DNA from 3 places in the Litorimonas haliclonae genome. Region 3 is predicted to be linked to each of the others. Evidence: predicted binding sites of a transcription regulator. Region 3 holds the regulator's gene; each other region holds the start of a gene.
What was found. The regulator LexA, encoded in region 3, represses DNA repair genes until DNA is damaged. The targets are predictions, from matches to a motif close to ATGTTCCNCTTGTGTTCC.
Positions count from the first base shown of each region.

Region 1: ACNA05_RS02595 (ImuA family protein) is a predicted target of LexA. The motif match lies at 9,113-9,130, and genes of this name have one in related genera.
Region 2: uvrA (excinuclease ABC subunit UvrA) is a predicted target of LexA. The motif match lies at 4,373-4,390, and genes of this name have one in related genera.

Region 1 is NZ_CBCSCO010000001.1:577,120-588,137, forward strand. Features, by position in the region: gene acs (acetate--CoA ligase) at 1-1,385, opposite strand, end outside; gene ACNA05_RS02575 (sodium:solute symporter family protein) at 1,378-3,135, opposite strand; gene ACNA05_RS02580 (DUF4212 domain-containing protein) at 3,140-3,403, opposite strand; gene ACNA05_RS02585 (error-prone DNA polymerase) at 3,757-7,029, opposite strand; gene ACNA05_RS02590 (Y-family DNA polymerase) at 7,026-8,513, opposite strand; gene ACNA05_RS02595 (ImuA family protein) at 8,470-9,111, opposite strand; gene ACNA05_RS02600 (SDR family oxidoreductase) at 9,707-10,303, opposite strand; gene ACNA05_RS02605 (type 1 glutamine amidotransferase domain-containing protein) at 10,447-11,018, opposite strand, start outside.
Region 2 is NZ_CBCSCO010000003.1:321,315-332,332, forward strand. Features, by position in the region: gene ACNA05_RS08875 (hypothetical protein) at 1-168, shown strand, start outside; gene ACNA05_RS08880 (energy transducer TonB) at 243-1,346, shown strand; gene uvrA (excinuclease ABC subunit UvrA) at 1,374-4,250, opposite strand; gene ssb (single-stranded DNA-binding protein) at 4,410-4,916, shown strand; gene ACNA05_RS08895 (YeeE/YedE family protein) at 4,952-5,377, shown strand; gene ACNA05_RS08900 (DUF6691 family protein) at 5,379-5,792, shown strand; gene ACNA05_RS08905 (RnfABCDGE type electron transport complex subunit D) at 5,961-6,872, shown strand; gene ACNA05_RS08910 (DUF2330 domain-containing protein) at 6,901-8,280, shown strand; gene ACNA05_RS08915 (superoxide dismutase family protein) at 8,318-8,998, opposite strand; gene gyrA (DNA gyrase subunit A) at 9,220-11,018, shown strand, end outside.
Region 3 is NZ_CBCSCO010000001.1:12,302-23,319, forward strand. Features, by position in the region: gene trpE (anthranilate synthase component I) at 1-901, shown strand, start outside; gene ACNA05_RS00060 (anthranilate synthase component II) at 1,094-1,684, shown strand; gene trpD (anthranilate phosphoribosyltransferase) at 1,681-2,697, shown strand; gene trpC (indole-3-glycerol phosphate synthase TrpC) at 2,859-3,671, shown strand; gene lexA (transcriptional repressor LexA) at 3,997-4,665, shown strand; gene ACNA05_RS00080 (ComEC/Rec2 family competence protein) at 4,865-7,003, opposite strand; gene gltX (glutamate--tRNA ligase) at 7,032-8,432, shown strand; gene ACNA05_RS00090 (citrate synthase) at 8,490-9,791, shown strand; gene lpxB (lipid-A-disaccharide synthase) at 9,813-10,958, opposite strand; gene ACNA05_RS00100 (LpxI family protein) at 10,951-11,018, opposite strand, start outside.

The DNA of each region.
Region 1 (11,018 bases), 560 kb from region 3:
TCACCTTCCAACTCCTGACCGTTCGCATCAACGAGAGCGGGCTCAATTCCAAAATAGGGCAATGTCGCGGACCCTGGCTTCATCGGCGTCGTTCCCGGAAGCGGGACAATCATCGCGCCGCCCGTTTCAGTTTGCCACCACGTATCGACGATGGGACAGCGCCCCTCGCCCACTACGTGAAAATACCACTCCCAGGCTTCAGGATTAATCGGCTCGCCCACCGTGCCCAGAACCCTGAGAGAGCTGCGATCTGTGGCTTTCACCGGGCCATCGCCTTCGCGCATCAGCGCGCGGATAGCCGTCGGCGCGGTATAAAAGAGCGAGACTTTATGCTTGTCGCAAACTTGCCAGAAACGGGACGCATCCGGATAGGTCGGCACGCCCTCAAACATCACTGTCGTCGCGCCGTTGGCAAGCGGCCCGTAGATTATATAAGTGTGCCCCGTCACCCAGCCGACATCCGCCGTGCACCAATAGACATCGTCTTCTTTTAAATCGAAAACATATTCATGTGTCATGGCCGCCCAGACGAGATAGCCGCCCGTCGTATGGAGCACGCCCTTCGGCTTACCTGTCGATCCAGACGTGTAGAGAATAAAAAGCGGATCTTCGGCATTCATCGGCTCCGGCGGGCAGTCGTCGGAAACGTTTTTCACCGCTTCATGCAGCCAGACATCGCGGCCATTGTCCCAGTTCACGTCACCGTCCGTCCGTCGGACACATAAAACCTTAGAGACAGGTTTGCCAGCTTTGGCGGCAATCTCGCACGCCGCGTCGCAATTGGCTTTCAGCGGAATGGACTTAGAGCCTCTCACACCCTCGTCAGCGGTGACGACAACCGTACTGTCACAATCGGTTATGCGTCCGGCTAAAGCCTCAGGAGAGAAGCCGCCAAATACGACTGAATGCACCGCGCCGATACGGGCGCAAGCGAGCATGGCGAACCCAGCTTCGGGGATCATTGGCATAAAAAGCGTCACCCGATCGCCTTTTTTCACGCCTAGATCTTTCAGCACATTGGCAAGACGGCAGACCTCTAAGTGAACTTCTTTAAAATTAAAAGTTTTGCTGTCGGACGGCTCATCGCCTTCCCATATAATGGCTGGCTTATCGCCGCGCGTTTTCAAATGCCGGTCAAGACAGTTGGACGTGACGTTCAGCACACCGTCCTCATACCATTTTATGGACAGATTAGCTTTGTCCCAATTGACGCTTTTGACCTTTGTATAAGGCTTCATCCAGTCCAAACGCTGTCCCATTTCGCCCCAAAAGCTTTCAGGGTCAGCAATCGACGCGGCATACATAGACCCGTATTGCTCCGGCCCTATATTGGCTTTTCGACTAAAATCAGTTGGAACGGGATAGGTCTTAACGTCGTCACTCATAAACTTTGTCCTTCACGGTGCCGGGAATACGGATGTCATCTACGAGGGTTTGGATAGCAAGCGGCGGCGGCGCTGTCACGAGGGAGACAATCACGCTGACAGCCAAAGACACCCACATAAAGGCAAATCCAATGCCTTCAGGCGAAATGCCGAACCACCATGCAGCCTCCGTTCCGCCCATGAACTTGAAATAACTAATATAAGACACAGTTGAAATCAGACCCGTCAACATCGCTGCAATCGCGCCTTCACGATTCATGCGTTTCCAGAAAATCCCCAAAAAGATGATTGGAAAGAGCGAAGCGGCCGCAATTCCAAAGGCAAAGGCGACCACCTGCGCCACGAAGGGCAGGCTCGACGCAAAAGCCCCGATCAATCCCGCCGCTACAACTGCGGCAGCCGCCGCGAGTCTAGCTGCGAGCATTTCCTGTTTCTCGGTCATATCGGGCGTGAAGGTCCGCTTCAAAAGATCATGCGACACGGCAGAGCTGATGACCATTAACAGCCCCGCAGCGGTGGAGAGAGCGGCGGCCAGCCCTCCGGCCACCACCAAACCAATCACCCATCCCGGCAACTGCGCAATTTGCGGATTTGCCAAGACGAAAATATCGCGGTTCGGGTCTACTTCATTATCAAGGCCGTCCGGTGCATTCGGCCCGCGATACTGCATAATACCGTCTTGGTTTTTATCTTCAAAAGATAAGAGCCCCGTTTTCTCCCAGTCCTTATACCACGCCGGAACAGGCTTACCGCCCTCGGATTTAATCTCTGCCGCCCGCGCCTCATAGTCCTCGCCGTCCTCAATATAGGTCGCTTCATTCACTGTCTCGACAAAATTCATTCGCGCAAAAGCTCCGACAGCCGGAGCCGTTGTGTAGAGCAAAGCAATGAAGACGAGTGCCCACCCAGCAGATTTTCGTGCCGCCTTTGCGGAGTTGACCGTAAAAAACCGTATAATCACATGCGGAAGACCAGCTGTGCCAAACATAAGCGCCGCCGTGATACAAAAGACATCAATCTTGGATTTATTTGTCGAGGTATATTCAATAAAGCCCAGATCCGTCAGAACAGTATTTAGCTTGTCCAACATGGACACATCTGTTCCCACAGCATTTCCGATGAAGCCTAATTGCGGAACGACGCTTCCAGTGATGATAAGCGAAATAAAAATCGCCGGTACGGTATAGGCGAATATCATCACAACATATTGCGCGACTTGCGTATAGGTGATGCCCTTCATGCCGCCCCAAACGGCATAGACGAACACAATCGCGGATCCGATAAAGATACCGAGATTAAAATCGACGCCGAGGAAGCCGGAGAACGCCACACCGACGCCTTTCATCTGCCCGGCGATATAAGTAAAGCTTACCATGAGCGCGCAGATAACCGCAATGACGCGGGCTAGTTTCGAGTAATACCGATCGCCAACGAAATCGGGCACGGTGAACTTGCCGAACTCCCGCAAATAGGGCGCAAGCAAGAGCGCCAACAGGACATAGCCGCCTGTCCACCCCATTAAATAAACTGAGCCGCCATAGCCGAGAAAAGCAATTAATCCGGCCATAGACAAGAAGCTCGCCGCGCTCATCCAGTCCGCGCCCGTGGCCATGCCATTCAGGGCAGGGTGAACGTCATGTCCGGCCACATAAAACTCATCGGTGGAGCCAGCCCGAGCCCACACCGCAATGCCAATGTAAATCCCGAAGGTCAGGATGACGAAGAAATAGGTCCAGAGGGTCTGATCCATGATCTTAGCCCTTTATCCCGTATTTACGTTCGAGACGCGTCATCTGAATACAATAAATAATGATCAAAAGAACGAAGATATAAATCGATCCGTTCTGCGCCATCCAAAACCCCAATGGCGCGCCCCCAATAGAGAAGTTATCAAGCGCTTCGCGGAACAAAATCCCGGCCCCGAAGGACACTAGAAACCAAACGAGAAGCAGGGAAACGGTGAGCTGCTTTGTTGCCCGCCAATAAAGTGCGCGGTTCTTAATCTGATCATCCGTCATATCTTTTCCCCTCTATATTGGAGAGTGTAGCAATCGTGGACGAGATGGCTATGAAGAAATTATGAGATTAACACTGTCTTATCCCCAAAGCATGCGCAATTGGACAGACTGATTGCGCGGTCAAGATGAGGCGATTTCGACTAGTTCGACTAATAAAATCCGGGGGCGTAAATGCGGCACTGTCACAGTTGCCCACAAGTTCAGCGAGACGCTCCACACACCAATCCGAAACATGCATGTAGCGGCAATCACAAACCAATCGACTCCGGATAGAAGGGTAATTCAGGAAAGAACAGAACCATCAAATTTAAGGAAACTAGGAATTTGATACGACAAACCAGTTACGGAAGTCTTTAATGAAAGTCGCGACTTGGAAATAGTTTATTGGCTTGTTGGCGTGGATGACGTGCCCCTCCGCCGCTATTGTAATATCCACTAATGTTCCTCCGTTCTCCTTTGGAGCGGGCCAGCGGATTTGTTGGCTTTCTCTCTCCCGCGCGCACGCTTTCTTTGGCCGGAACGGGTCTGCGGGCTTCATCGGCATTATCATGAGTCGGGTTAATGTTCCCTCCGGCGCTGTTTGCGTCCCCTAAGGTATCAAGGAGGTAAGAGAGGTCTGTGATTTGATCGGCAACCACATGACAAACAATTCCCTCTCGTTGTAATTTCCCCCGTATTTTGAGCAGTCGCCCTGCCATGACCGCTTTGCGGCACTGCTCAAACATATTGGGCCAAACCACAATGTTCGAAACACCTGTGCCGTCTTCTAATGTTAAAAAGATTACCCCGCTGGCCGTACCGGGCCGTTGGCGAGTAATTACCAAGCCAGCAACCTCTACCCGCTTCCCATCCTCTGTATTGCGTAATTCATTGGATGGAAGGGTTGAACCAATATCCTCTTTCAACAAATTAACTGGATGTTCCCTCAAGGTCAGGCGTGTTCCAATATAGTCTTCAAAGACTTGTTCGCGCAATTCCATCGTGGGTAAGTTAGCTTGTAAATCCGGCAACCCTTCCCCTAAGCTCTCGAATAAAGGCAAAGGCTTCTCGCCGCCTAATCCTTTTACTGACCAGAGAGCGTCCCGCCGGTTTATGCCATATTCTGCAAAAGCGTCTGCTTGGGCAAGCCGTGAAAGCGCCGTTCGGTCCAGCCCGGCCTTTCTCCACACAGCCTCAATAGACCGGTACCCATTTCCCCGCGCGGCAGAAAGCCAATGGCCGTCCTCTTCGCGAAATCCTTTTATTTGCCGAAAGCCCAAGCGCACAGCAAGCTGGCCATTACCGGCAGGTTCCAGAATATTATCCCAATAGCTGTGCTCGACACAAATGGGCCGCACAGGCACGCCGTGCTCTTGCGCGTCTCGAACAATTTGCGCAGGGGCATAAAACCCCATAGGCTGGGAGTTTAGCAGGGCGCAACAAAACACCTCTGGATGATGACACTTTAGCCAGCTGGAGACATACACCAAAAGGGCAAAACTGGCGGCATGGCTTTCAGGAAATCCATATCCTGAGAATCCTTCCAGTTGACGAAACACCGCACAGGCAAAGTCCTCGTCATAGCCGTTTTCAATGCACCCAATTATAAATCGGTCCTTGAACTTCTGGATCGTGCCCGGGCCCCTCGCTGTGCCAAGCGCGCGCCGTAACTGGTCAGCCTCAGACGGGGTAAACCCCGCCGCAACAGACGCAATTTGCATAGCTTGTTCCTGAAATAGCGGAATGCCCAAAGTTTTTCCCAAGACAGGTTTTAAAGCGGCGGAAGGATAGATAACCTCCTCCTCTCCGCGCCGGCGTTTTATATAAGGATGCACCATATCCCCTTGAATGGGGCCAGGCCGGATAACCGCCACTTCAATAACGAGGTCATAAAATGTGCGAGGGCGCATTCTTGGCAAAAAGTTCATTTGCGCGCGGGACTCCACCTGGAACACGCCCAATGAGTCTGCGACACACAGCATATCATAAACCTTGGGGTCTTCTTGCGGAATAGTCGCAAGCGCGTAATTCTCCCCCTTCCAATCTCCGAGCAAATGCAAGGCTTTTCGGATGCAAGTCAGCATGCCCAAGGCCAAAACATCTATTTTCAGCATACCAATTTTATCAATATCGTCCTTGTCCCATTCAATAATTGTGCGGTCTTCCATCGCAGCGTTTTCAACAGGGCACATTTCGTCGAGCCGTCCTGCTGTGACAACAAAGCCTCCGACATGCTGGGACAAATGGCGCGGAAAACCAATAATCTCATGCGTAAGCTCTATCGTCTGCCGCAGACGTGAATTGGCAGAATCGAGACCCGCCGCTTTGACGCGATCATCTCCAACGCCCCGGCTATTTGTGCCCCAAACTTGAGAAGAAAGCGCCGCGACTGCGTCTTCTGACAGCCCCATTGCCTTTCCTACCTCGCGAATGGCGGCGCGGCTGCGAAAATGAATAACGGTCGAACAAATACCCGCCCGGTGGCGCCCGTATTTTTGATAGATATGTTGAATAACTTCTTCACGTCGCTCATGCTCGAAATCAACATCTATATCCGGTGGTTCCCCGCGCACTTCAGAAATGAAACGTTCAAAGACCATTGAGATCGTTTCCGGCGAAGCTTCGGTAATTCCCAACGCATAACACACTACAGAATTGGCCGCGCTCCCTCGCCCCTGACAGAGAATGCTCTTGGATCGCGCAAAAGCAACAATATCATAAACTGTCAGAAAGTAGCGAGCATAGTTTAATTCCGCTATGAGCTTAAGTTCCTTTTCGACCATCGCCCGTATGCGCAGAGCGACGCCGTCGGGGTATCTCCAGACAAGCCCTTCCTCGGTTAAGCGGCGCAAACGTGTGTCTGCGTCTTCTCCATCAGTCACTTCATCCGGATATTCATATTTCAGCTCATCTAATGAAAACCCACACCGCGAGACGATGAGTTGGGTGTTAGCGAGAGCTTCCGGATAGTCCCGAAATAATCGCCGCATTTCAAATTCTGACTTTAAGCGCGCTTCCGCATTGGGTTGCGCGAGCCGCCCAAGTTGATCAATTTTGACTTTCTCGCGAATACAGGACAGCACATCAGCCAACCGCCTGCGCCGCCCTATATGCATGATAACGTTTCCCATAACGACCAAAGGGATATTCATATCTCTGGCAAGGTCCGCCCGGGCCGCAAACCGGGTTTGGTCATCTCCATCGTAAAAGGGAGTCATGCCTAAAAAAACGTCCTCCCCAAAGGCCGCTTTCATGACCTCTGCATGCTCGGTTTTTCGAATTAAAACGAAAAGGTTTTCTCCGCCCCATTCTAACACATCGGAAATGTCCAGATTACATTCCCCTTTCGCGGCGCGCCGTTTTCCCAATGTTAGTAAGCGACACAAATTTCCATAGCCTTTGCGGGTTTTGGAATAGGCGACAATTTCCGCTCCGTCACGCAATATCAAACGCACCGCGACGACATAGGTCAGACCCACTTCTTGCGCAGCCGCATGTCCGCGTACAATTCCCGCAAAGGTATTTGTATCTGCAATTGCAATAGCGGACAGACCAAGCTCGCTCGCACGAATAATTAATTCCTCCGCATGTGAGGCTCCCTTCAGAAATGTGAAATTAGAGATACAATTCAGCTCGGCATAACTCATGGGAACCGACCTGCAAAATACCAGACCGGTTCGTCTGAACCCGGATAAGTCAACAACCAGAAACGGGGGCCGCTCTCTGTTTGAACCTGCCAGTAATCTCGCACCGCTCCCCCGCCCTCCTGCCACCATTCACTCGAAAGCCGTTCGGGACCTTTGGCTTTATAGGTTGAGTAGACAGACTTCCGCCACTGAAACCGCTTTGGTGGACGGCCTGGCTCTAAAATCACTAACCTTTCAGGTTGGTTGAAAAGTCTTATTGGGCGCTCTCTCGGGGCAGCGTGCCAAATAACAACTTCCCGGCGGTCAATCGCCTCCACTTGAACAAACTCACGTTCCGGCAAATGACTTTGAACGGGCATAAACTGGCGGACCCGATCAAATCCCAACCGGTTACCCAAAGTCGAAATAACTCGGGAAGTGTCATCTTCGGCTTGCTTGTGTTGATCGAGACTGATTTGAAAAGGCTGAATGGGTTCAATATGCGCGGCTTTAAGCCGGAACCAGTCTGCTCCGAACTCTATTTTTAATTCCTCTAATGGACGTTCAAATTGCTGCATAATCGCTGCTTGCTCATAGCTCGGCCGCGCAAAACCAATTTGAAGCGTATGGTCTCCTGTATCTACACAACGCACCGTCAAATAGTAACGCCGCGCACCTTTGGCATCCGCCTCAAGTCGCTTACAGACGGATGCCGTCAGACGTTCTAAAACGTGCTTTAAATCATCTTTAAACCCGATAGGGTCGGGGAGGGTCATACGCGCGGCATAAAGAGTATCGGCAGACTTCGGTGAAACAGGGTCGGGAGCATATCCCAAAGCGGTTGATAACGATTTTGTCAGGCTCAATCCAAATCGTCTCGATAGCTCTGCAGATTTTATATCCGAAAGCTGACCAATTGTTTTTAGACCCGTCCGACGTAAATCGGAGCTTAATTTTGGCTCTAGACGGAGCCCTTCCAAAGGAACGTGGGAGAGAGCTTCTTTGGTTTGCCCCGCTCTTGCTATCTGAATATCTGTTGAGCAGTACCGCGCTAAGGCCCACGCAGCAGTTTTGGTGTCCGCGATCCCGATATTTGACGTTATCTGCATATCACTGAGCCGGGTTTGGGCAAATTCTCCCATTTCCTTTTCCCCGCCAAACAAATGAGCGCATCCTGTAATATCTAAAAACAAGCCGTCCGGCGGGTCAGGTGAGACCCAAGGGGAGAGCGTATCGGCCCATCGCCAAAGCGCCCGCAACAAAGCGTCTTCGCGCGTTCTATCAGAGGGTTCCGTTAATAAGGTTGGGCAAATCGCCCGGGCATCGGGTAAAGACAACCCAGGGGTTAGGCCCGCCTGTTTTCCCGTCTCATTTAAATGGGTAATTCGCCATGCATTCTTTATTTCTGATATGATCGCAAATGGCGCCTCCAGACGCGGATCCTGTTTGCGAATTCGCAAGTCAAGCGGCAGTTGCGGCAGCCAGATGTATAACACCCGTCTCATATGCCCCTCCCCTTTTTAAAGGATTACTCCACTGCACACGCCACGCCCCGAGTTCACCTTTCCTGTTTTTAGTAAGAGACCAGACCCATATATTTGGTCCTGCTTTGGAGGGCTCGCAATGCCAGCGTGTTTCGCAAGCAGAAGTCTGAACGCGACCACTCGCTAAAACCAGACCTATTCCGCCGCCTTCTTCCGAGGCGATTTGCAAACGGCGGGACTCTCGTAAATTCGGCCCGCTTGAAATCTCGATTACAACGCATTGCGTGCCGGAGGCACGTAAACTTTGCTCTGCTGCCCAGAGCACTTCTTTACGACTAATGCATTCAATCAAGATCAACCGGGCGGGATCGATGAAGTTCTGTAAACCCGTTGGTGAGAGCGAGTTGATTTCTCGGGACCGACCGATCCATATGATTTGGCCCCGCAAGCGAGACGCCGCCAAAACGGCAAACATATCGGCGCTCCCCCCGGTCACCTCATGAACACGTCCTTTTTCCAGAGCAATAGGCCCCGCCAAGCAAAGCTCTTCTCGAACGCGCAAGCGGATAGATGCAAACGTCCCTATGTCAGGACGGTTTATAAGATGAGTGACAGACATTATGTTCCTATTTTGTTCTAAACGCTCGCAGAGAGTCAAGAGCTAAGGAATTTAGTCCTAATTTTCCATGTGGACAGTTTATTCGCCTTACAAGAACAATTTCAGAAATGCGCCCTATTCGGTCAAATGCCTCACCATCACTATTCCTTTAGCTTGCTTCTAAATACGAATATTGAAGCCATCCGGCCAAGATCGCACCGCCGGTTATTCTTTCACAAATTAACAAGCCAGACCCAAAATTAAGTCCGCCAAACTGATGTCGGTTTGTGTCAGCTTCAATCTTCCCGCGAATCCCTTAAGAAGCGGCGAGCAGGATTTTGGCCTCTCACGCTTTTGACATTTGAAACCCTCCTGCTGTTCTCCACTTTTTAAGTTTAACGAAATAGGTGCATGAAGGACCACACTGTAGGTTTGACCAGTTCTAATCGGAAGGGACTGTGAGCAAGTTGAATTTCATGTTATTGCAAAGATCCGTTGCCTCTTTGTGATGAGCAAGTCCTTAGGAAAAGGGGATGAATTGTTCGAGCACTGAACATTAAACCCGAAGTGGGAATTGGGCGCGTCAAGCACTTGCCTCCACCGTAAAAGAACTCTCTTACAAAGACTCCATAAGAAATGTTTTTCCAACCCAGTCTGTGTCATCCGCGGCGCGGGCTAGAACGTCGGCTACGTCGCCTCGTGCGGCCTTTCCCTTTGGATCCACATCGTCTCCGAAACGAATGTCATTCGTGCCATCGTCCTCAGTCAAACTAACTGGACGGACGATGACGAAATCCAGACCAGAGGCCTTCAGATACTCATCAGCCTCGTGCTTTGCTTGAAGATAATGTGCGAGCTCGCTGTCCGGATCTGGATTGCCGGCGCCGACGCTGCTAAGCATCACGAACCGCGAGACATCTGCCTTAGTAGCAAGATCAATCAACCGTTTTGCACCATCGCGATCCACTTTATCGGTCATCTCAGGACCAGTTGAACCACCCGAGCCCGCAGCAAAAATAACTGCGTCGCATCCGTCACAAACCCCGTCCTGAAGATCAGTGAGATCGCCTTGACGAAGTTTGACATCAGCGCCGAGAGCAGAGGTGTCCGAAGACTGGCGTACTAACGCTATAGGGGTATGGCCATTAGCCTTCAGTTTTTTGACTAAGCGTAGCCCGGTATTTCCGGTTGCACCAGCGACAAGGATTTTCATGGTAGACTCCATTTTCAATTTATCTTGGGTTTTGCACGACTCAGCCCATCAGAGACGGGCCGCATAGTTTTGAGGTCAAGGCTAACATTCTCGGCAACCTTGCGGACTTCGATCAACCGCGCAGACACCTGTCAGCAAGCGGTTTATAGTAGGTCGAGCAGTTTGCGCGCGGCTTCCTCGGATGAGGCAGGATTTTGCCCCGTTACGAGCTTTCCATCCACGACCACGAACGAGGCCCAATCATCGCCTTTAGAGTAATCTCCGCCTTTGCTAATAAGCATATCTTCGACAAGAAAAGGCACAACATCCGTTAGGCCGACACCTTCTTCCTCGGTATTCGTGAACCCAGTCACGCGCTTGCCGGACACAAGCGGTTTACCGTCCTTACCCTTGGGATGCTTAAACACCGCCGGCGCATGACAAACAGCGCCGATAGGACGGTCTGCAGCTGCGAAGGCTTCTAGAAGTGCTGTACTATCTAGGTCTTCGGCCAAATCCCACAGCGGACCGTGTCCTCCGGGGTAGAATATGGCGTCAAATTCATCAGCCTTTATAGTCGAGAGAACATCAGTATTGGCCAGCGCCTTCTGCGCAGCTTCATCGGCTTTAAAACGCTTGGTTGCGTCGGTCTGGGCATCATCGGTATCACTTGACGGATCAAGAGGTGGCTGCCCGCCCTTTGGTGAGGCCAACGTGATCTGCGCGCCCGCATCAG
Region 2 (11,018 bases), on a different contig from region 3:
GAAGCGACAATCGACCGATTTTCAAATCCACTTTATATGGTCCTGGGTATTGCTGCGATGACAATGATGGCCGCCGCCCTTTCAGCTTGGATTCTTTGGATAGCCGGCGTCTCGGCCTATGCCGTCCGTTGGTGGCACAGCGACGATCCCGCGCAGGCATTTGAGTGACTTTATAGCTTGATTGACATAGCTTGATTGACGCCCTGCAATCTGACGTTTAGTTGTTTTCATCAGGAGGGTTTATGAAGTCATTACTAATGTCGTTGGTCGTTACGCTTGGGCTATCAACTGCTGCCTTTGCAAAGACTCCGCCTGAAATTATGAAGCCTTATAAAGAATACCGTTCGGCTTTGAAGGCAGGCGATGCGGACAGAGCCCGAGAGCATTCCTACGAAGCTTGGCAACAAGCTGAAAAGCTTTTGGGAGACAGTAAGCTTACCGGCGATCTGGCACAAAACTTTGCTGACATTACGAGCGATGCGAAAGATAAAAACCGGGCTGATGCCTTCGAACGTAGTATGGAGCTGGCAAGCTATTACGGCGAAGAGGCCCCCATTACCTGGTTGGATCGAAGCATCCGGCTGGGAAATTACTATAAATCTTATGGCGATTGGCGGAAAATGTTTTCCACTGCCAAAAACATTGCGAAATATGCAGAAGAAAACGGCCTGACAAATTCAACTTTTTATGGAGAAGCCCTCACATTGAAGACCGAATGGTATGTTCGAAAAGGCGACCATGAGAAAACAGAGGAAACGTCTGAAGCCGCGATGAAAGCGTTTGAATCCGCCACGGACGGTGTTGTCAGCATTCAGCCATTGATGGCCACTTTGTACTCTGGCTTTGGCGAGGAAGGCCAAGGCAATGTCATGGATGCCGCCCTCGAATACCAAAAGGTGATGGAGGCAATTGACGGTAAACTCGATCAAGACCACCCCTTATCCGCTCAGGCATTAGGGCGTTGGTCTCACATGCGCTCGAGGTTGTCTGAGGAAGGATTGCTAGAGGAAGCCGAGCAAAAAGGGCTTTGTCAGTGCTGGCCATATGACAAACCTAGGAACGAAGCGCTAAAGCCGATTAAGCGCAAACCGCCGAAAATGCCCCGTGATGCCTATGTCTCTGGCTATTCAATTGTTGAATTTGACCTAGATGATGAAGGTAGGATCATAAACCCTGAAATCCTGATTTCTTGGCCTGAAGATCTCTACGAAGAAGCATCGCTGAAATCTTTGGAGGGTTGGCGATATACAGCTCGTGTCGCTGGAGAAACGGACGCAGACCGTCAGGACCTGATCTCAACGATCAGATACCGATTGACAGACGCCTCAGGAAACATCCTTTACTGATTAAATTAGCCCACTTAGGCTTTAAACTTACTCCGCCGCCTCGGCTTTCGGGGATTTCCGCTTGTCATCGCGGTCCAATAGCGGGCCGAGATAGCGTCCCGTCCAGCTTTCCTTGACCTTAGCGACGTCTTCCGGCGTACCGACCGCGACGATCTCTCCGCCGCCGTCACCGCCTTCTGGGCCGATGTCAATAATCCAGTCGGCGGTTTTGACCACGTCGAGATTGTGCTCGATGATAATCATCGTATTGCCGGTACCAACCAGCTCATTTAGCACGCCGAGTAGCTTGTTTACATCCTCAAAGTGCAAGCCTGTCGTTGGCTCGTCCAAAATATAAAGCGTGCGGCCTGTCGCGCGTTTGGACAGCTCTTTTGCGAGCTTCACGCGTTGTGCCTCACCGCCTGAGAGCGTCGTCGCTTGCTGCCCGACCTTCAAATATCCAAGTCCGACGCGTTGCAGCGTCACTAGCTTGTCCCGAATCGTCGGCACCGCTTTGAAAAACTCTGCGCCTTCATCGACATCCATGTTGAGGACATCAGCGATAGATTTGCCTTTGAATTTGATCTCGAGCGTCTCACGGTTATAGCGCGCCCCGTCGCACACATCACAGGTCACATAGACATCGGGGAGGAAGTGCATTTCAATCTTGATAACGCCGCCGCCCTGACAGGCTTCGCAGCGTCCGCCTTTGACATTGAAGGAGAAACGCCCCGGTTTATAGCCGCGAGTTTTGGCTTCGGGCAGCCCGGCAAACCAATCCCGAATAGGAGTAAAGGCCCCCGTATAAGTGGCTGGGTTAGACCTCGGCGTCCGCCCAATCGGCGATTGATCAATATCGATCACCTTGTCCAAATGCTCTAAACCGTCAATGGATTTGTGGGGCATTGGCTGGACAGAGGATTTGTTCAGGCGCTTCGCGACGGCCTTATAAAGTGTCTCAATCGTGAGAGTTGATTTCCCGCCGCCGGATACGCCTGTCACACAAGTCATCAGTCCGAGGGGGAAGTCGGCATCCACATTTTTCAAATTATTGCCCGTCGCGCCTTTGACCGATAGTTTTTTGTCTTTATTTGGTTTGCGGCGTTTTGTCGGAATTTCGATTTCCTTTTTTCCCGTCAGATATTTGCCCGTCAGGGAATCCTTAGATTTCTTGATTTGTGTAGGCGTGCCAGCGGCAACAACTTCACCGCCGTGAATGCCGGCCAGGGGACCCATATCGACAACATAATCAGCGGTCAGGATGGCCTCTTCGTCATGTTCGACAACAATGACTGTATTGCCCAGATCCCGAAGATTCTGGAGCGTTTCCAAAAGCCGTGAATTATCACGCTGATGCAAACCGATAGACGGTTCGTCCAAGACATAAAGAACCCCCGTCAGGCCGGAACCGATCTGGCTGGCAAGGCGAATACGCTGGCTTTCTCCGCCTGAGAGCGAGCCGGAGCCGCGCCCGAGCGAGAGATAATCCAACCCGACAGCATTCAGAAACTCCAGCCGATCGCGAATTTCTTTCAATATGCGCTCTGCAATTTCCATGTCTTTGTCGGAGAGTTCAGTGCCAAGTTTCTTGAAACGCGTATAAGCGTCCTGAATGGACATATCGCCGGGTTCGGAAATGTCCATTCCGGCAACTTTCACGCAAAGGGATTCAGGTCGCAGGCGTTTGCCGCCGCAGGCGTCGCACTGCGAATCCGACATATATTTGCCGAGATCATCGCGCACCCAGGTCGATTCCGTTTCGCGGTAACGACGTTGCAGGTTTGGAATGACTCCTTCAAAAGGCTTGGTGGTTTTATATGATCGCTTGCCGTCCTTATAATGAAAATCGACTTTTGTGCCTTTGGTCCCGAACAGAACAACCTCTTTCGCTTTAGCCGAGAGCTTCTCAAACGGCGTATCGACCTTGAAATCATAATGTTTGGCGAGTGCTTTCAAAGTTTGCATGTAAAGCCCGTCCGGCTTTTTCGACCATGGCAAGATGGCCCCGCCCGCGAGCGACCTCCGCTCATCCGGCACCACTAATCCGGCATCAAATTTGAGCTCTTTGCCCAGACCGTCACAAGTCGGGCAGGCGCCGAAAGGGTTGTTAAAGGAGAAAAGTCGTGGCTCAATTTCGGAAATGGTAAATCCGGAGACAGGACAGGCGAATTTTTCGGAAAAGAGAATACGTTTTTCCGGATCATCGGCATATTCCGCCGCTGCCAGTCCGTCGGCAATACGCAAACTCGCCTCTAAACTGTCGGCGAGGCGGGTCTCAAGCCCTTCGCGAACGACGACACGGTCAACCACAATATCGATATTATGTTTATATTTCTTATCAAGCGCTTCGGCGTCTTCAATTCGGACTATCTCACCGTTGATTTTTGCCCGTTGATAGCCTTGCTTCATAAACTCGGCGAGGTCTTTCCGAAACTCCCCTTTACGTCCGCGTACAAAGGGCGCCATGATGTAGAGCTTGGTGCCCTCAGGCAGGGCCATGATAATATCAACCATTTGCGAGACAGTCTGGCTCTCAATCGGCAGACCTGTCGCGGGTGAGTAGGGGACGCCCACCCGCGCCCAGAGAAGGCGCATATAATCATAAATTTCCGTGACCGTTCCGACTGTTGAACGGGGGTTCTTTGACGTTGTTTTCTGTTCAATTGATATGGCGGGAGACAAACCTTCGATAGAGTCGACATCAGGCTTGCCCTGTAACTCCAGGAACTGACGCGCATAGGCCGACAGGCTTTCTACATAGCGTCGCTGTCCTTCGGCATAGATCGTATCAAAGGCGAGCGAAGACTTTCCGGACCCTGAAAGCCCCGTAATGACGATCAGCTTGTCGCGCGGCAAATCCACATTGACGCTTTTTAGATTATGCTCGCGGGCTCCGCGAACCTGAATGGATTTTAGCATGGCCATGAAGTCGTCCAATTATCGGAAGAGTTAACAGGTTTTCTACGCCTCATTGTGGACTTAGGTTGCCCATCCCTTCAATACAAGTCAGGTGCCGGGCGCTCTTGCAGAGTCGCGCCCAAGGCCTTAGAACATAAATAGAACAAAAACGTCAAGAGGTGAAACATGGCAGGCTCAGTCAATAAAGTGATCCTAATCGGGAATGTCGGCAAAGACCCCGAAATCAGAACATTCGGCAATGGCGGTAAAGTCGCCAATTTTTCCATTGCGACATCAGAGCAGTGGAAAGACAAGCAAGGTCAACGTCAGGAAAAAACCGAATGGCACAATATTGCCGTGTTCAGTGACGGTCTTGTCGGCGTGATAGAGCGCTATGTCAAAAAGGGCTCCAAGCTTTACATCGAAGGCAAGCTACAGACCCGTAAATGGCAGGACCGCGACGGCAACGACAAATATACGACCGAAGTTGTCTTGCAGGGCTTTAACGGCACGCTCACAATGCTTGACAGCGCAAACAGCTCCGGCGGAGGCGGCGGACGCTCATCCGGCGGCGGCTACAATCAAGACAGCGGCGGCTATGGCAATATGAACCAAGGCGGCGGCTCTCGCTCCGCCTCTGCCATGGAAGGGCCAAAGGAAAACTTCGACCTGGACGACGAAATTCCGTTTTAGTTTAATCCAGAAGCCCCGCCGTCATTGGCCTAAGATTGGAAAACTTTACACCGATATCTGCTTCGATTGGAGGCGTCCTTATTGGACTATCAGCCGTACTCCTTATGGGGAGTGCGGGCCGCATTGCAGGCATTAGCGGAATCCTTGGCGGTCTCTTTTCATCTACAAAGGCCGATAGGGGCTGGCGAATTGCGTTCTTGGCAGGACTTGTCCTTGGCCCTTTTCTTGCCGCTTTGTGGAAAGCTGAATTTCTTAGTGTAAATTTTCCAGTGACAGGGCCTTTACTCGTCATTGCTGGCGTCTTGGTGGGGCTAGGAACACAAATAGGGGGCGGGTGTACCAGTGGTCATGGCGTTTGCGGTAATGCGCGGCTATCGATGCGATCCGTCATTGCGACGCTTACATTTATGACAACAGGTGTTGTGACTGTTTTCATCCTTCGCCACGTTGTGGGGGCCTAAAATGAAACTACGGCTCGCAACTTTTTTCGCCGGGTTACTGTTCGGCTTAGGATTGACCGTTTCTCAAATGGTCAATCCAGAGAAAGTCATCGCATTCCTGGACATTTTTGGTGATTGGGATCCTAGCCTGGCCTTGGTCATGGGCGGAGCGCTAGTCGTTACCCTGATCGGATATAGGTTTGTCCTTAAATCGGCGAAGCCTTTATTTGAAACAAAATTCTGTCTGCCGGAAAAACGTGACATCGACAAACGCCTGATTATTGGGTCAGGATTGTTCGGGGTGGGGTGGGGGCTTTCGGGGCTTTGCCCAGGTCCAGCATTGGCGAATTTTAGTTTCGGAGGAAACAACGCGATTATTTTCACCACTTCAATGGTCGCCACAATCGCAGTATTTCGAATATTTAAAAGAACATAGCTTAAAACTGACAGTAAGGACTTGAACGGAATTTCTAAGCCCCGTCCCCTTAATGACTCATTTGTCATTTAATCTTTTGTCCACCTGCCTTTTTTCTGCCACACTTTGAAGGGTAGTTATATTGTAACGTCAAAAAGGTATAACGTGGTTTCAGAAAAGGGGAAAAGCATGTGGTCGGCGGTCTCCGTTGACCCGCGCCATTATCAGATTGGCGTCCTTGCTTCTCTGATATTGTTCGGCTTGTTTCATTTCGGCTTTGACCTTGCCTGGTGGCATGTGGCGGGGTGTGTGGGTTCAACCCTCGTCACCCAGGCTTTTGCTGACCGTATTGTCGGGCGGCGTTTTGACCCGCGGAGTCCGCTCATTTCGGCCCTCTCTCTAACCCTTCTCTTACGGACTGGCTCGCTCACACTTTCTATTGCCGCGGGCGTATTAGCGGTTTCTTCGAAATATATTTTGCGGTGGAAGGGCAAACATATTTTCAACCCGGCTAATTTTGGGTTGGTTGTTCTTTCGCTTCTTTTCACCTCCGCCTGGATATCCCCCGGCCAATGGGGAGCAGCGCCTCTATTTGCTCTACTCCTGCTTGGCCTCGGCGGCATGGTGACGGGGAAAGCCAAAAGATGGGATATAAGCCTTGCCCTTTTAGGCAGTTACGGCCTTCTCATCTGTGGCCGCGCGCTATGGCTCGGCGATCCTTTGGCTATTCCGGTCCATCAAATGCAGAGCGGCGCTCTATTGATATTCGCCTTTTTTATGATTTCTGACCCTAAAACCACACCGGATGCGAGAGCAGGGCGTCTTGTTTACGCGGCAATAGTCGCAGCCGTCGGCTTCACTATACAATTTGGACTTTACAATGCCGCCGGGATTATTTTGGCGCTCATCCTCACGGCTCCGCTCGTCCCGTTAATTGATAAGATTTTCAAGGCAGAACGCTACTCGTGGCCGAAACTCATTCGGGTGATGTCTAGCAAAGAACCCGGAAAGCCGAACGATAATGAGTTAACGCAAAGATTGTCTAAAACGTCTCGACCTTCTGTATCGCCGCCCCTTGGGCTTGCGCGAAATAACAAGTAATATTTTAAAATTCACAAAGGAGCCTACCATGAAACACATTCTTACCGCTTCCGCCGCGCTGGGCCTTTTCGCTCTCGCGCCTTCGGCCCAAGCGTTTTGCGGCTTCTATGTCGCCAAGGCCGACACGGATTTGTTCAATTCGAGCTCCAAAGTGGCGCTTGTCCGGGACGGCAACCGCACAGTGATTACCATGGCCAATGATTATCAAGGCGACCCAACCGAATTTGCAATGGTTATTCCTGTCCCGACTGTCATCACCAAAGAACAGGTGCACATCTCGGACCCGGCTCTGCTGGAGCATTTGGATGCCTACACATCCCCGCGTCTCGTTGAATATTTTGATGACAACCCCTGTGAGCGCCGCCTTTATAGCGCGGAAGCGATGCAAGATGGTGATACGATTATATTAACGGCAACACGCAAAACCGAAGATGCAAAAGCGTTAGGCGTCACCATCGAAGAGCAATTTTCAGTCGGTGAATATGACATCCTCATCCTCTCTGCGACTGAGAGCGACGGCCTTCAGACCTGGCTCTCCCAAAACGGCTATAAAGTGCCGGAAGGGGCCGAGAAAACACTCGGGAGTTATATCAAACAGGACATGAAGTTCTTCGTCGCCAAAGTGAACTTAGAGGAGAAAGCCAAGCAGGGCGGTGAAATGCTCCGCCCCATCGCCGTCGCTTATGAAAGCCCGAAATTCATGCTTCCTATTCGTCTCGGCACAGTCAACGCCAATGGCGATCAGGATTTATTTGTCTATGCCCTGACCCGAGACGGCAAAGTCGAGACTACGAATTATCGCACCGTCAAAATTCCGTCGGAGAAGGAACTTCCGATTTTCATCAAAGATGATTTCGGCGATTTCTATAAGGATATGTATTCCACCGCGACAGAGCGGGAAGGGGGCCACGGCGTATTCATGGAATATGCTTGGGACATGAATTGGTGCGACCCTTGCGCCGCTGAACCGCTAAGCCGGGATGAGTTACAAGAGCTTGGCGTATTTTGGATGAATGAAGAGAATAATAAACCCGGCATTATGCCTCGTCGGCCCGCACCGAGCTTAGCGCAGGATGTTTTCGTCACGCGTTTACACGTGCGTTATGACGCCGAGAGCTTTCCGGAAGATCTAAAGTTCAAGACCACGGGCGACAGAAACAATTTTCAGGGCCGGTATATTCTCCGCCATGCCTATGAAGGCGAAATGGAATGTGAAGCCGCGACTGAGTACAAGCAAAGCGTAAATGACCGCAAAGATGAAGAGGTCAAAACGCTTGCGAATCTGACCGGGTGGTCAACGGGAGAAATTCGCACTCGTATCGAAGAAAGCGGCGAAGGCGGCTACTTTGAAGTGTCAGAACCGGCACCTGATGTGGAATGGTGGAAAAAAATATGGCCCGGTGAATAGTCACCGAGCCATATCAGAATTCAACTATGAATGATGTTTAGGATTTAATGACGGCGCACCCTACGCGCGCACCTGCAGCACCGCTTGGCTGACTGGTATAATCATCTGCTTTCTGATGAATCATCAAGGCAGCTCCGTCGGCGTCAAGCAGGGCGGGCAGGTCACTATTATCACTGCGAATTGAAACCCGCTCATTGGTAACTGTGAAGACGCCTTCGCCGTTTATCCCAACGTCTATATTTTCCATGTCCCCAGCATGAGGCCCCCCTGCGACGTCAAAGCCATGCTCTTTGTCCGTTGGGTTGAAGTGTCCACCTGCAGATGTGAAATCCGGACCTTCGCATTTACCTGTTTGATGGAAATGCAAAGCATGTGTCCCTTGCTCCAGACCGCTGACATCAACTTTAACTTCCGTTCCGCCCATTCCGAGAGAGGTGAGGGTAACGGTGCCGATAGTTTCGCCATCTGGGTTCATGATATCTTTTTTCATGACTTCGCCGCGTGTTGCTTCCATTGTCTCAGACATTCCACTGTCATCCATCGCTGTATCGTCCATTGCGTCGTCTGACATAGTTTCGTTTTCCATAGACATTTCAGAATCAGGCATTGCAGATTCAGTTTGGCTCTCGTCAGCGCCAGGGAGATCCGAGTCTGCACCAGAACATGCCGCGAGCGACGCAATTAAGGCAGTTGATAAAAGTGTTTTAGTAAGGGTCATGTGAAGCTCCTAAGATTGGATTCGTATGTACTACGACTATCTATAGGAATGCGTTCCATCGCAATGAAAATCAAAACAGATTAAATTTAAAACTCTGAGATAAACGGTCCTAATTATTTGCCGTCAGCTACCCTGACTGCTATCAAAATAAGGACAAAATCCGCACGATTCGAGCGGCTTGATTACTACGGGGAGATCAGAGTTTGAGCGACGAGAACGACATGCCTGAGACCCCGGAAGATAAGCCTGAAAACGAGGGCCCTCCGCCCTTGCCCGAAGGGGTTAGTCTAATCAGTATCGAAGAGGAGATGAAAAGCTCCTATCTTGATTACGCGATGAGTGTGATCGTCTCCCGCGCCATTCCTGATGTGCGCGATGGGTTAAAGCCGGTTCACCGCCGCATTCTCTATTCTATGCACGAAAACGGGTTTACCCGGGAGAAACCCTATAAAAAGTCGGCTCGCGTTGTCGGTGATGTCATCGGTAAGTATCATCCACATGGCGATAGCGCGGTGTACGACTCCCTTGTGCGAATGGCGCAGGACTTTTCCATGCGTCTGCCATTGCTCGACGGGCAAGGGAACTTTGGCTCCATTGACGGCGATCCGCCCGCCGCTATGCGATATACCGAAGTCAGGATGGATAAGCCTGCCGCGTCGCTTCTCGCGGATATCGAAAAGAATACTGTCAATTTTCAGGACAATTACGACGCGTCAGAGTCAGAACCTGTCGTTCTGCCGGCCCGGTTCCCAAATTTGCTCGTCAATGGGGCAGGCGGCATTGCCGTGGGTATGGCGACGAATATTGCGCCGCATAATTTGGGCGAAGTCATCGACGGCACTCTGGCTTTGATGGAAGACGGCAATCTGTCTGATGTGGATTTGCTCGACATCATTCCTGGGCCGGACTTTCCCACTGGCGCTTTAATCATGGGCCGTAGTGGCGCCAAACAGGGCGTTCTAACTGGGCGCGGCTCTGTCACAGTGCGGGCCAAAACAGAATTTGAAGAAATTCGCAAAGATCGCATGGCAATTATTGTCACTGAAATCCCTTTTCAGGTCAACAAAGCCAATATGATCAAGAAGATAGCGGCGCTTGTTAATGAGAAACGCATTGAAGGCATTTCCGCCGTCCGCGACGAATCCGACCGCGTGGGTATGCGTGTTGTTATCGAATTAAAGCGCGACGCCGTGCCGGACGTAGTGCTCAATCAGCTCTTCCGTTTCTCGCAACTGCAGCAAAATTTCAGCTCCAACATGCTTGCGCTGAATGGCGGCAAGCCGGAGCAGATGAATGTCCGGCAAATGCTGGAAGCCTTTCTGGGCTTCCGTGAGGAAGTTATTGCCCGCCGGACGAAATTTGACCTCGCCAAAGCCCGCGACCGCGCGCACATTTTGGTCGGTCTCGCGACCGCCGTCGCCAATATTGACGAGATCATCAAGATCATCCGAAGCTCTGCGAACCCGAAAGAGGCACGCGAGAACTTGCTGTCGCGGACCTGGGACGCGCAAGGCATGGGCGCTCTGATCAAGCTCATTGCCGATCCGCGTTCAAGACTGCTGGAGGACGGCACAATCCAGCTAACAGAAGAACAGGCCAAAGCCATCCTCGATCTACGCCTCGTAAAGCTCACCGCGCTGGGGATGGACGAGATTACGGACGAAGCCGAGAAGCTCGCCGCGCTTATCACGGATCTTCTGGAAATTCTCCGAAGCCGTGAACGCGTTCAGACGATCATTCGCGACGAACTCATTGAAGTTAAAGAGAAATATGCAACGCCGCGCCGCTCTGAATTCATGGAAGGCGAGCTTGATTTCGATGATGAAGACCTCATCGCGGTTGAGGATATGGTCGTCACAGTGACGTCTGGCGGCTATGTTAAACGCACAGCGCTTGATACCTACCGCGCGCAGCGCCGCGGCGGGAGAGGGCGCTCCGGCATGTCCATGAAGGACGAAGACGTCGTCACCACTGTTTTCGTCGCCAATACGCATACGCCTGTGCTGTTCTTTTCCTCGAC
Region 3 (11,018 bases):
TGTGGATGACCTCAGCCTGCCGATTTCCTCCCGCGGCTTTGCACCCGTTGAGGCGCCATCAATAGAGCCGCAACTCGGCACCACGGCGGAGAGCTTTGGAACGCGTGTCAAAGCCGCAAAAGATTATATCCTCGCGGGAGACATTTTTCAGGTTGTGCTAGGCCAGCGCCTCTCCGCGCCCCTCCCCGCCTCACCTTTTGCACTTTATCGGTCTTTGCGGCGAATGAACCCTTCGCCGTTTCTCTATTTTCTCGATTTCGAAGATCACCAGATTATCGGCTCCAGTCCGGAAATCCTTGTCCGTCTTCGCGACGGGGTCGTGACCGTTCGCCCCATCGCCGGAACGCGGCCGAGAGGCAAAACGGCGGCGCAGGACAGAGCCCTGGAAGCCGAGCTCCTCGCCGATCCGAAAGAATGCGCCGAACACCTCATGCTCCTTGATCTGGGGCGCAATGATGTGGGCCGCGTTGCCAAACCAGGCACGGTGCGCGTGACGGAGCGTTTTACGATCGAGCGCTACAGCCACGTTATGCACATTGTCTCGAACGTCGAAGGCGAAATTCAGGATGATATGGACGCGGTGTCAGCGCTGTTTGCAGGCTTCCCCGCCGGAACGGTCAGCGGCGCGCCGAAAGTCCGGGCTATGGAAATCATCGACGAGCTGGAAAATGAAAAGCGCGGCATCTATGCGGGCGCGGTCGGCTATATCAGCTCTAACGGCGATATGGACACGGCCATCGCGCTGCGGACGGGCATTGTGAAAGACAATGTCCTCCACGTTCGCGCAGGCGCAGGCATTGTGATGGACTCCGTGCCTCAACTCGAATTCGAAGAAACGCTTCACAAAGCGGCGGCCCTGTTCCGCGCGGCGGAAGCTAGCGTAAATTTCGAGCGGAATTGATATGGGAGTTTTAGAAACATTCTCAGTTCTCTTCTCCCCGCTTGCGGGGGGAAGTCCCCTGCGAATGCAGGGGGATGGGGGGCTACTCTCCGCATTTTGCTTCGCCCGGAACCTCCCCCCCATCGGCCTCCGCTTCGCTTCGGCCACTTCCCCCCATAAATGGGGAGAAGAGTTTTTAGGAGGTTTTTGCTAATGCTCCTCGTCATCGATAATTATGACAGTTTTACCTATAACCTCGTGCATTACGCGCAGGAGCTCGGCGCCGAGACGCGGGTTATCCGCAATGATGATATGAGCGCGGGAGAGGCCCTGAGCCTCGGCGCGGACGCTATTTTGCTCTCCCCCGGTCCGAAGACCCCGAATGAAGCGGGTATGTGCCTCGACCTGCTCCGACAGGCGCCGGACGCTCTGCCTATTCTGGGTATCTGCCTCGGCCAGCAAAGCATGGGTCAGGTGTTTGGCGGTAAAGTCATTCGCGCGAAGAACATCATGCACGGTAAGATTTCAGATGTCGAAAATGATGGGTCTGGATTGTTCGAAGGACTGCCGAAAACTTTCAAAGCCACGCGTTATCATAGCCTGTCAGTCGAGCGCGAAAGTCTGCCCGACGTGCTCCATATCAATGCTTGGACCGATGACGGCGAGATTATGGGCCTGCGCCACAAGACGCGCCCGATACACGGCCTGCAATTCCATCCGGAATCAATTGCCTCGGAATATGGTCATGATCTGGTTCGCAATTTCTTGAAATTGGCGGGCATTGACGCGAAAGTTGCCTCATGACCATCGACGCCAATATTTTCAAAAAGCTGACTATGCGCCAGCGCCCCGAACCCGAAGAGTTCGAAGCGGCGATCAAGACCATGCTGTCCGAAGACCGCGACGACGTTCAAATCGGCGCGCTCCTGCTCGGTCTGGAAATGATCGGCCTCACCTCGCAGGAAGTCCGTATCGGAACAAAGGTCATGCGCGAGAATATGACCCCCGTTCATATTGACGCCGACGTCATCGATATTGTCGGCACGGGCGGCACAGGCCTCCACACGCTCTCTATCTCGACGGCCAGTGCGATTGTTTGCGCGGGCGCGGGCGCGAAAGTTGCCAAACACGGAAACCGCGCGGCAAGCAGTCTGGCGGGCACGGCGGATGTTTTGTCAGAACTTGGGGTCAACCTCGGTATGTCGCCAGAGCTCGCGGCCAAATGCGTCATGGAGGCGGGCATCGGATTTTTGTTTGCGCCGAACCATCACCCCGCCATGCGCTATGTCGGCCCGGCGCGCAAATCGCTCGGCGTCCGGACCTTGTTCAATATTCTTGGGCCCCTTTCGAATCCGGCAGGGGCGAAACGCATGCTTCTCGGTGTATGTGAGGATCATTGGCGCCTACCCATGGCCGAAGCTCTACGGGATTTGGGCGCAACCCATGCCTGGGTCGTCTATGGCGGCGACGGCCTCGACGAAGTCACCACAACAACAGTCACCCATGTGGCCGAAGTCAAGGACGGCAAAGTCACCGAATTTGTTATCCATCCGCTCGAATACGGCATTGCCAAATCGGATATGGCGCATCTGAAAGGCGGAACGCCTGTGCAGAACGCGTCTAGCCTTCGCCGCCTTTTGGACGGAGAGACAGGGCCTTACCGCGATATCGTGCAGCTTAACAGCGGCATTGCGCTCCATATTGCCGGCCTTGCCGAGACGGTCGAGGACGGCATGAAACTCGCGGCAAAATCGATTGAAAACGGCGAGGCGAAAGCGGCCTTGGAAAGTTTGGTTGAGGTGAGTAATGGGGAGTAATGTGATATATAGTCTCTTACCCCCGCATGCGGGGGGAAGTCCCCACGCAGTGGGGGATGGGGGGTTACTCTGCTTATATAGCTCTGCCCGAAACTTCCCCCCATCGACCGTCGCTCCGCGTCGGCCACTTCCCCCCGCAGGCGGGAAGAAGAGTTAATATTATGACCGTCAATACCCTCATGGACACGCCGGACGTCTTGCGTAAAATCGCGGACTATAAAGCGGGTGAAGTCGCCGACCTCCGCGATGAAATTTCGCTTGAGGATTTACGCCTGACCGCCCGCGACCAACCCGGACCGCGCGGCTTTTTTGACGCCCTGCGCAACTCCTCTGCCCCCGCCATCATCGCCGAAGTCAAAAAGGCCAGCCCGTCCAAAGGCCTTATCCGCGAAAATTTTGACGCTGTCGCGATTGCAAAGGCGTATGAAAACGGCGGCGCGGCGTCTCTGTCTGTGCTGACCGACGGGCCCGGCTTTCAGGGCAGCAATAAGATATTTTCGCAAGTGCGCGCGGCGACCAACCTCCCTCTCCTGCGCAAGGATTTCATGCTTGACCCGATCCAGATCGCCGAGAGCCGCGCCATGGGCGCGGATTGCGTCCTCATCATTCTGGCCATGATTGACGATAAAACCGCCCGGGATTTGATGGCCGAGGCGGCGCATCTCGGCATGGACGCGCTGGTTGAGACCCATGACGAGAGAGAAATGGAACGCGCCGTGGAACTGGGCGCGACGCTGATTGGGGTGAATAACCGGGATTTGCGCACATTCGAGACATCGCTCGACACATTTGGAAAACTCGCCAAATTGGCCCCGAAAGAAGCCCTACTCGTAGCCGAGAGCGGTATCTTCACGCCTGAAGATGTAAAGACTCTGGCGGACCAAGGCGCGCAAGCCTATTTGGTAGGTGAAAGTTTGATGCGTCAGGAGGATGTGGCGGGGGCGTTAAAATCGTTGCGCGGAGCTTCTAAGTAAATATAAGTCCTATAGTGACTACGGACACCAAAATGATAATTGTCGCTGCCCCGCTGATAGTATTTATCCTCGCATACCCATTTGAATAAACCCATTCGATTAAAGGCTTGTGTTTCATTTCCGTTCACCCTTTTACTTGTTAGCTTTCTACCACAAGCTAAACTCAGAAAAACTGAACAGATAAAGAACATTATCATATTTTTGATTTCAGATTTATTTTACAAATTTGAATGTAGTCCGGTTCGCCCTTGACATATAGCAGAACAACACTAGAACAGATAGGGAATGTTTCTGATTTGTTCGAGGTGATTCCGAAAGGGTTGTTATGCTGACGCAAAAGCAAAAAGATCTTTTAATGTTGATAGATGCGCGGGTGAAAGCCGTAGGCGTCCCACCTTCATATGACGAGATGAAAGACTCTCTGGGTCTGGCAAGTAAGTCCGGGATCCACCGCCTGATTTCCGCCCTCGAAGAACGCGGCTTTATCCGCCGCCTGCCGAATAAGGCGCGGGCGCTGGAAGTTCTGAAACTGCCCGAAGACATGCAAGACAAGGTCGTGTCCTTTGCCGAGAAGAAGGCAGAGAAAAAAGCGGAGCACTATTCCGCCAATGACGGCGTTTCTATTCCCTTTGTCGGCAAGATTGCGGCGGGCCTGCCCATTGCCGCGATTGAAGACAGTTATAACACCATGATCGTGCCGCCGCATTTTGCCGGAAATGGCGATCATTTCGCGCTCGAAGTTGAAGGCGAGTCGATGAAGGATGCGGGCATTCTCGACGGCGATATCGTTATCGTCAAAAAGTCCAATACGGCGCGGAACAATCAAATCGTCGTGGCCCTTGTCGATCAGGACGAAGCCACGTTAAAACGCCTTTACAAATCCGGCCAACAGGTTGAATTGATTGCAGAAAACCCTGATTTCGAAACCAAGGTTTTTGGCCCTGACCGCGTTGAGGTTCAAGGTATTCTGGTTGGCCTGTTGCGCGAATATTAGTTGAGTTTTAGCGGGGTTATTCTCTTCTCCCCGTTTACGGGGGGAAGTGGCTGGAGACGTAGTCGGAAGTCGACGGGGGGATATTTTCAAATTTTGATTGCGTATCTCGACAGCCCCCCATCCCCCGCTTCGCGGGTACTTCCCCCCGCAAGCGGGGAGAAGAGTTATAGGACAGTTTCCAACTCAGCTATTTTATCCCTCACTCCCAAACCCGTCGTTTCTCCGGCGGTTTTTTTGTGCCTTCGCGTCTAATGCCCCGCTTCTCTAAATAGACATCCAAGGCCCCCTCTTGCCTGAGCACCTGTCCATCAATCAGCTTGGCCGCGCAGTTTCGTCTGACCTCCGGCCCGACATCGCGCTCTGTCAGTATGACGAGATCGGACGAGGCGCATTCGACTCTGGCTTCGGAAGGATGGGTCAGAATGGAAATTTGTTTTCTTCTGATTTGAAAGCGGCAAGCGAGGGCGTCGCAAGGCGCGTCAGTCTTTTCCATCGCTATGGCGTCCACCTCACCTCGTCCGGCCTTTTCGGAAAAGCGTTCCCGTCCGTAACTGTCGGCACGTTCACTTGTGACGATAAGCCTCTGTAAATCTTGACTTTCCCAGAAGGCGACGCGGCCATCCTTTGAAATACGAAGCGTTGGAACAGGTTCATACCTCCAGCCGAGAAAGCAGAGCAGAATGAGCCCTACGGCAATAAGGCGCCCTCGAAGCCTTCCTAAAAGAAGCAGGATAAAGGCGAAACCATAGGCGGCAATCACCCAGCCGGGCGCGGCTTTGACCTTCACCAGAGCGCCGTCCCAGCTCGCAATCCATGTGGAAATCGTGACAAGCCCTGTAATGGCCTGCCCCATCGCCCAGAGGGGCGCTTCTTCCAACCCAACCGGCATAAGGACGAGCGACAAAATACCCAGCGGCATAACGGCAAAGGTAAAGAGCGGCATGGCGAGAAGATTTCCGACCAGGCCAAACCGCGCTATCCGGCCAAAATGAAACAGAGCAAATCCGGCTGTGGCGAGTCCGGCGACAAAACTTGTGACGCTCAGCGAAAGCGTATCGTTTCGTAATTTTGTGAGCCAGCCTTTCGGCGAACCGCCCGGCGTAAAATCCCGCCAGCTCCGATAGACAACCACCAAAGCCAAAACGGCGGCAAAAGACATCTGGAACCCCACGGACAGAAGCGCTTCGGGATGCAAAAGCAGCGTAATGGCCGCGGCTACGCTGACTGAACGCACGGATATGGCGCGCCGGTTCAGTATCACGGCGAGGAAGACGATCACCGCCATGATATAGGCGCGCTGCGTCGCCACGGACGCGCCTGACAAGATAAGATACCCCGTCGCCGCGCCTATACCGAGTATCGCCGCAAATTTACGCACGTCATATCGCCGCGACAAAGGCGAGATATGAACCAAAAGGAAGGTGAATATCCAGTATGCCGTTCCGGCCAAAAGCCCCATATGCAGGCCCGAAATCGCCAAGATATGCGCCAGCCCCGCCGTGCGGAGCGCGTCTGTGTGCTCCGGCGGAATATAGCGGCGCACCCCGGTCAGGAGCGCAGCTTGCAATCCGGCGGTCTCAGACGGCGCAACAGTGTGGATATGGCTGGCCATGCGATACCGAAAGGCCGCAAGCCCCCGCCGCCAAGACGGCTCTCCCGCCTCCGGCCTGACCTCCGGCGCGGAAATGGCGAAGCCGAATCCGCCGACCTGTTCGAAAAACGCCCTCTGGCGCGGGCTATAGCCGCCCGGCACAACCGGCCCCGGCGGCGCGGACAGGACCGCGCGGAGGCTCACATAGTCCCCGGCGGAGGCGGCTTCGTTGTATTTCTGTCCGAGCCGAACGCGAACTTTTTCGGGTGCATCTATCCCGTCCGTCCAATTAAACTCTTCCACATTCATGATCCAGCGAACGCCTTTGCCGGAGGCGGCGATCTCTTCGATCCAGCCAGAGAGTTCATAGGCCCGTTCATAATCCGGAAGGCGCGGGCTCTGCGTTGCCTGAGTGTGCCACCCGGCGCGTCCAGCGCCCAGCAACATGGCCAGTAAAAAGGCGCCCCATACCCAGCCTGTGAAAGCCGTCTGTCGCGTCATCCACAACAGTGCGCCGACGAGGCCTATGGCCAGACCCAAGACCCAGCCAAACACGCTGAAAGGTAAGGTAAAATACAGCGCAATCCCTATCGCAAAGCAGATCACCAGTGTATCAAAACGAAAAGGCGGAACCTCTGCCCAGTTCAGGGTTTTTAAGGTAGACAGTCCTGTATAGCGCGCCAACGAAATTTGCGCCGTATCAGGGCTTTTCACCGCCCGCTCGGTATGAAATAGACCCCGCAACACATCCCTTTTTTAAAGGCCAGATGCCAGTATGACGACAAAAAAAATAATTACCCGTTTCGCGCCCTCCCCAACGGGGTTCCTGCATATCGGCGGAGCCAGAACTGCCCTGTTTAATTATTATTTTGCCAAACATGTGGGCGGAGAATTTCATCTCCGCATTGAAGACACCGACAAGGCCCGTTCGACTGACGAAGCAACACAAGCCATTCTAGACGGACTGGACTGGCTCGGCCTGTCCTATGACGGCGAGATTGTCTATCAGAGCCGCCGCGCCGCGGACCACGCCAAAGCCGCAAAGGCCTTGCTGGAGAGCGGACATGCCTATCGCTGCCCCTTAGCAGGTGACGAGCTCGACGCAGAACGCGAAAAATGCCGCAACGCCGGAACCAGCTTCCGCTCGCCTTACCGCGACAAGAACAGCGACGTTGGAGCCATACGCTTTCGCGTACCGGATGGAGAAACGCGTTTAAAAGATCATGTTCAGGGCGACATCACCTGGGACAATAACGAGCTGGATGATTTGGTGCTGATGCGCGCCGACGGCACGCCGACCTATATGCTCGCCGTGATTGTGGACGACCACGATATGGGCGTAACTCACGTCATCCGCGGGGATGATCATCTTATCAATGCCGCGCGTCAGCAGCAGATTTACAAGGCGCTGGGCTGGGATGTGCCGGAATGGGCGCATGTCCCGCTCATTCACGGGCCAGATGGGAAGAAACTTTCCAAGCGGCACGGCGCTCTCGGCGTCGAGGCTTACCGCGATATGGGCTACTTGCCCTCAAGCCTCCGTAATTATCTGGTTAAGCTCGGCTGGGCTCACGGCGATGACGAGCTATTCTTCGATGACGCAGATATCGCCAAGGTGTTCACCCTAGACGGTATTAACGCCTCTCCGGCGCGTCTTGATTTTGACAAGATGGATTACATCAATTCCCAGCATATCGCGCAAATGGAGGAGTCAGACCTATTTACAGAGGCTCTGCCGTTCATGAACGAAGTTGATAAAACTGAAGAAAAATTAAAGCGCTTCAGAGCCGCGATCCCGACTTTAAAACCGCGCGCTAAGACTCTGAAAGAGCTGATTGTCCAGGCAGACTACCTCTTGGCAGAGCGACCTCTCACTTTAGAGGGTAAAACCGCCAAACCTTTGGAGCGTGAAGGCGCTTTACAGCTCTTAGCGGCTTTGACTTTACGGCTCAAAGGGGTAGAAGATAGCGCGTGGGCTGCGGATAAACTTCAGCAGCTTTTAACAGATATTGCGACCGAGAACGACATTGGGTTCGGTCGGATTGGTCAACCCGTACGCGCAGCCTTGACGGGCGGAAAGCCATCTCCGGATTTATCGGTGGTCATGGCCCTGCTCGGAAAAGAGGAATGTGTGGGACGCCTCTCCGATTGTCTCACAGCGCTTTCGGACGATTGATTGAAAGTTGAGCAAATAATTAGAGTTGAGTAATTGAATAAAAAGGTAGAGAGAAAAATGGAAAATAAAATTACGAATACCGGCACAGCCACCATCACTATTGATGGCAAGTCCTATGACCTTCCCATTATGGAGGGCTCCATGGGTGCCCCGGGCATCGATGTCAGAGCCCTTCACAAAAAGACCGGCCACTTTACTTTCGACCCGGGTTATACCTCGACTTGCTCTACCGAGAGCCAAATCACCTTTATTAACGGCCAAGAAGGCCAACTCCTCTATCGCGGTTACGATATTGAGAGCCTCGCAGAGAACTCTTCTTTCCTTGAAGTTGCTTATCTTTTGATAAATGGCGACCTTCCAAATAAAGACCAGCACAAGAAATTTACGAGCACGATTACCCAGCACACCATGCTCCACGATCAGGTCGAGAGCTTTTTCCACGGTTTCCGCCGCGACGCTCACCCTATGGCGATGATGTGCGGCACGGTCGGCGCTCTGTCAGGCTTTTATCATGACGATGCGCACACCACAGTCGACGCCGCGCGTGACATGGCTATTCACCGCTTAATCGCCAAGATCCCGACCATTGCGGCCCGGTCTTATAAATACTCCATCGGCCAGCCAACGGTTTACCCCGACAACTCTCTGTCCTATGCCGAAAACTTCCTGAACATGTGTTTCTCTGTTCCAGCCGAGAAATACAAAATCAGCCCAACCATAGCTCGCGCCATGGACAAAATCTTCATCCTTCACGCTGATCACGAGCAAAATGCGTCCACCTCTACTGTCCGTCTGGCGGGCTCTTCCGGCGCCAATCCTTACGCCTGTATCGCGGCCGGTATTGCCTGTCTCTGGGGTCCGTCCCATGGCGGCGCAAACGAAGCTTGCCTGAATATGCTTCAGGAAATCGGCACTGTTGACAAAATCCCGGAATATATTGCCCGCGCTAAAGACAAATCTGACCCCTTCCGCCTTATGGGCTTTGGTCACCGGGTTTATAAGAACTTCGACCCGCGCTCCCGCGTTATGCAGAAAGTAGCTCACGAAGTCCTTGAAGAACTCGACCTGCAAAACCCAATTCTCGACGTCGCCATGGAGCTAGAAAAAATTGCACTTGAGGACGAATATTTCGTCGAGAAGAAACTCTATCCGAATGTCGATTTCTACTCCGGTATCGTTCTCTCGGCTCTCGGCTTCCCGACCTCTATGTTCACGGTTCTCTTTGCTCTGGCCCGGACAGTCGGCTGGATTTCTCAGTGGAATGAAATGCTCGAGGACCCAAGCCAGCGTATTGGCCGTCCGCGTCAGCTTTATTCCGGCGCAACCCCTCGCGACTATGTCCCTATCGACAAGCGCTAAGCCGCACTGAATTACTAACGTTTATAAGGCCGCCAGGATTACCTGAGCGGCCTTTTCGCTGGCCTTTTGTCCGCTAGCTGCGCCCATTAATCGCGTCTGGGCCAAAAGCGCTTGAGAGGCAAAGTCCCGCGCTTTGGCGCTGTCCAAATATTGCGAGACGGCCTTTGCCAAATTGGGCGGCGTGGCGTCACCTTGTATGAATTCCGGCATTAACTCGCGGTCTGAGGCGATATTTACGATCGAAATATAGTTAAGTTTGAAAACTTGTTTCGCCAGGAAATAGGTGATGGCGTTGACCCGGTAAGCCACCACGGTCGGCACGCCGAATCCGGCTAATTGCGAAGTCACCGTCCCTGAGCAGGCTAAAGCGGCCGTCGAAGCCGACATAACCGCCAGCTTTTCGGTTTCATCGACAATGTGTATCTCTTCCAGTCCCCTCAGATCGGCAAGGTACGGCTCTAACTGAGTTTTGATCGATTCGACGACAGGAACACAGACAACCAGGTCCGGGAAAATCTGTTTGAGGGATAATACCGTCTTTTTGAAATCCTCGGCGAGTGTTGCAATTTCCGAAGGCCGGCTGCCGAACCAAACAGATAAGAGCGGCCGGTCGCCAAGACCATATTGCGCCTTAATGTCCGCCCCCTGATGCTTAGAAAAATCCGTATCAAAAACCGGATTACCTACATAGATTGTCTCGAGACCGTGCCGCTCGAAATACGGCGCGTCCATAGGCTGAATACTCAGCAACAAATCTACAGACTGAGCGAGTGTCTTTGAGCGTCCAGACCGCATGGCCCAGACCTGCGGCGCAACATATTTAATAATTTTGCCTTTAAATCCTGCTGCTTTAAGCCGCCGGGCGACACGCACCATAAAGCCCCAGCTATCAATCAGAACAACAGCGTCCGGAGACTTTCGGAGAATTATATCTACGCATTCTTTGACTTTCCGTAGTACCAAAGGATAGTTTTTAAGGGCCTCTACAAACCCCAAAATATTCAACCCTGTCATGTCCATCAATGACGGCGTCCCGGCAAGCGCCATAGACGCGCCTCCTATCCCTTCAATAGAGAGGGCTTCATCACGGGCTTTAAGGTCGCGTATCAGGGCCGCGCCCAGCTCATCGCCGGAGCGTTCTGCGGCTACGATAAAAAGCTCAGTCATTCTCTGAAGGGGGAAGTCCGAGCACGAATATTCCGTGCTTGTTTGCGGCTTCCACAACAG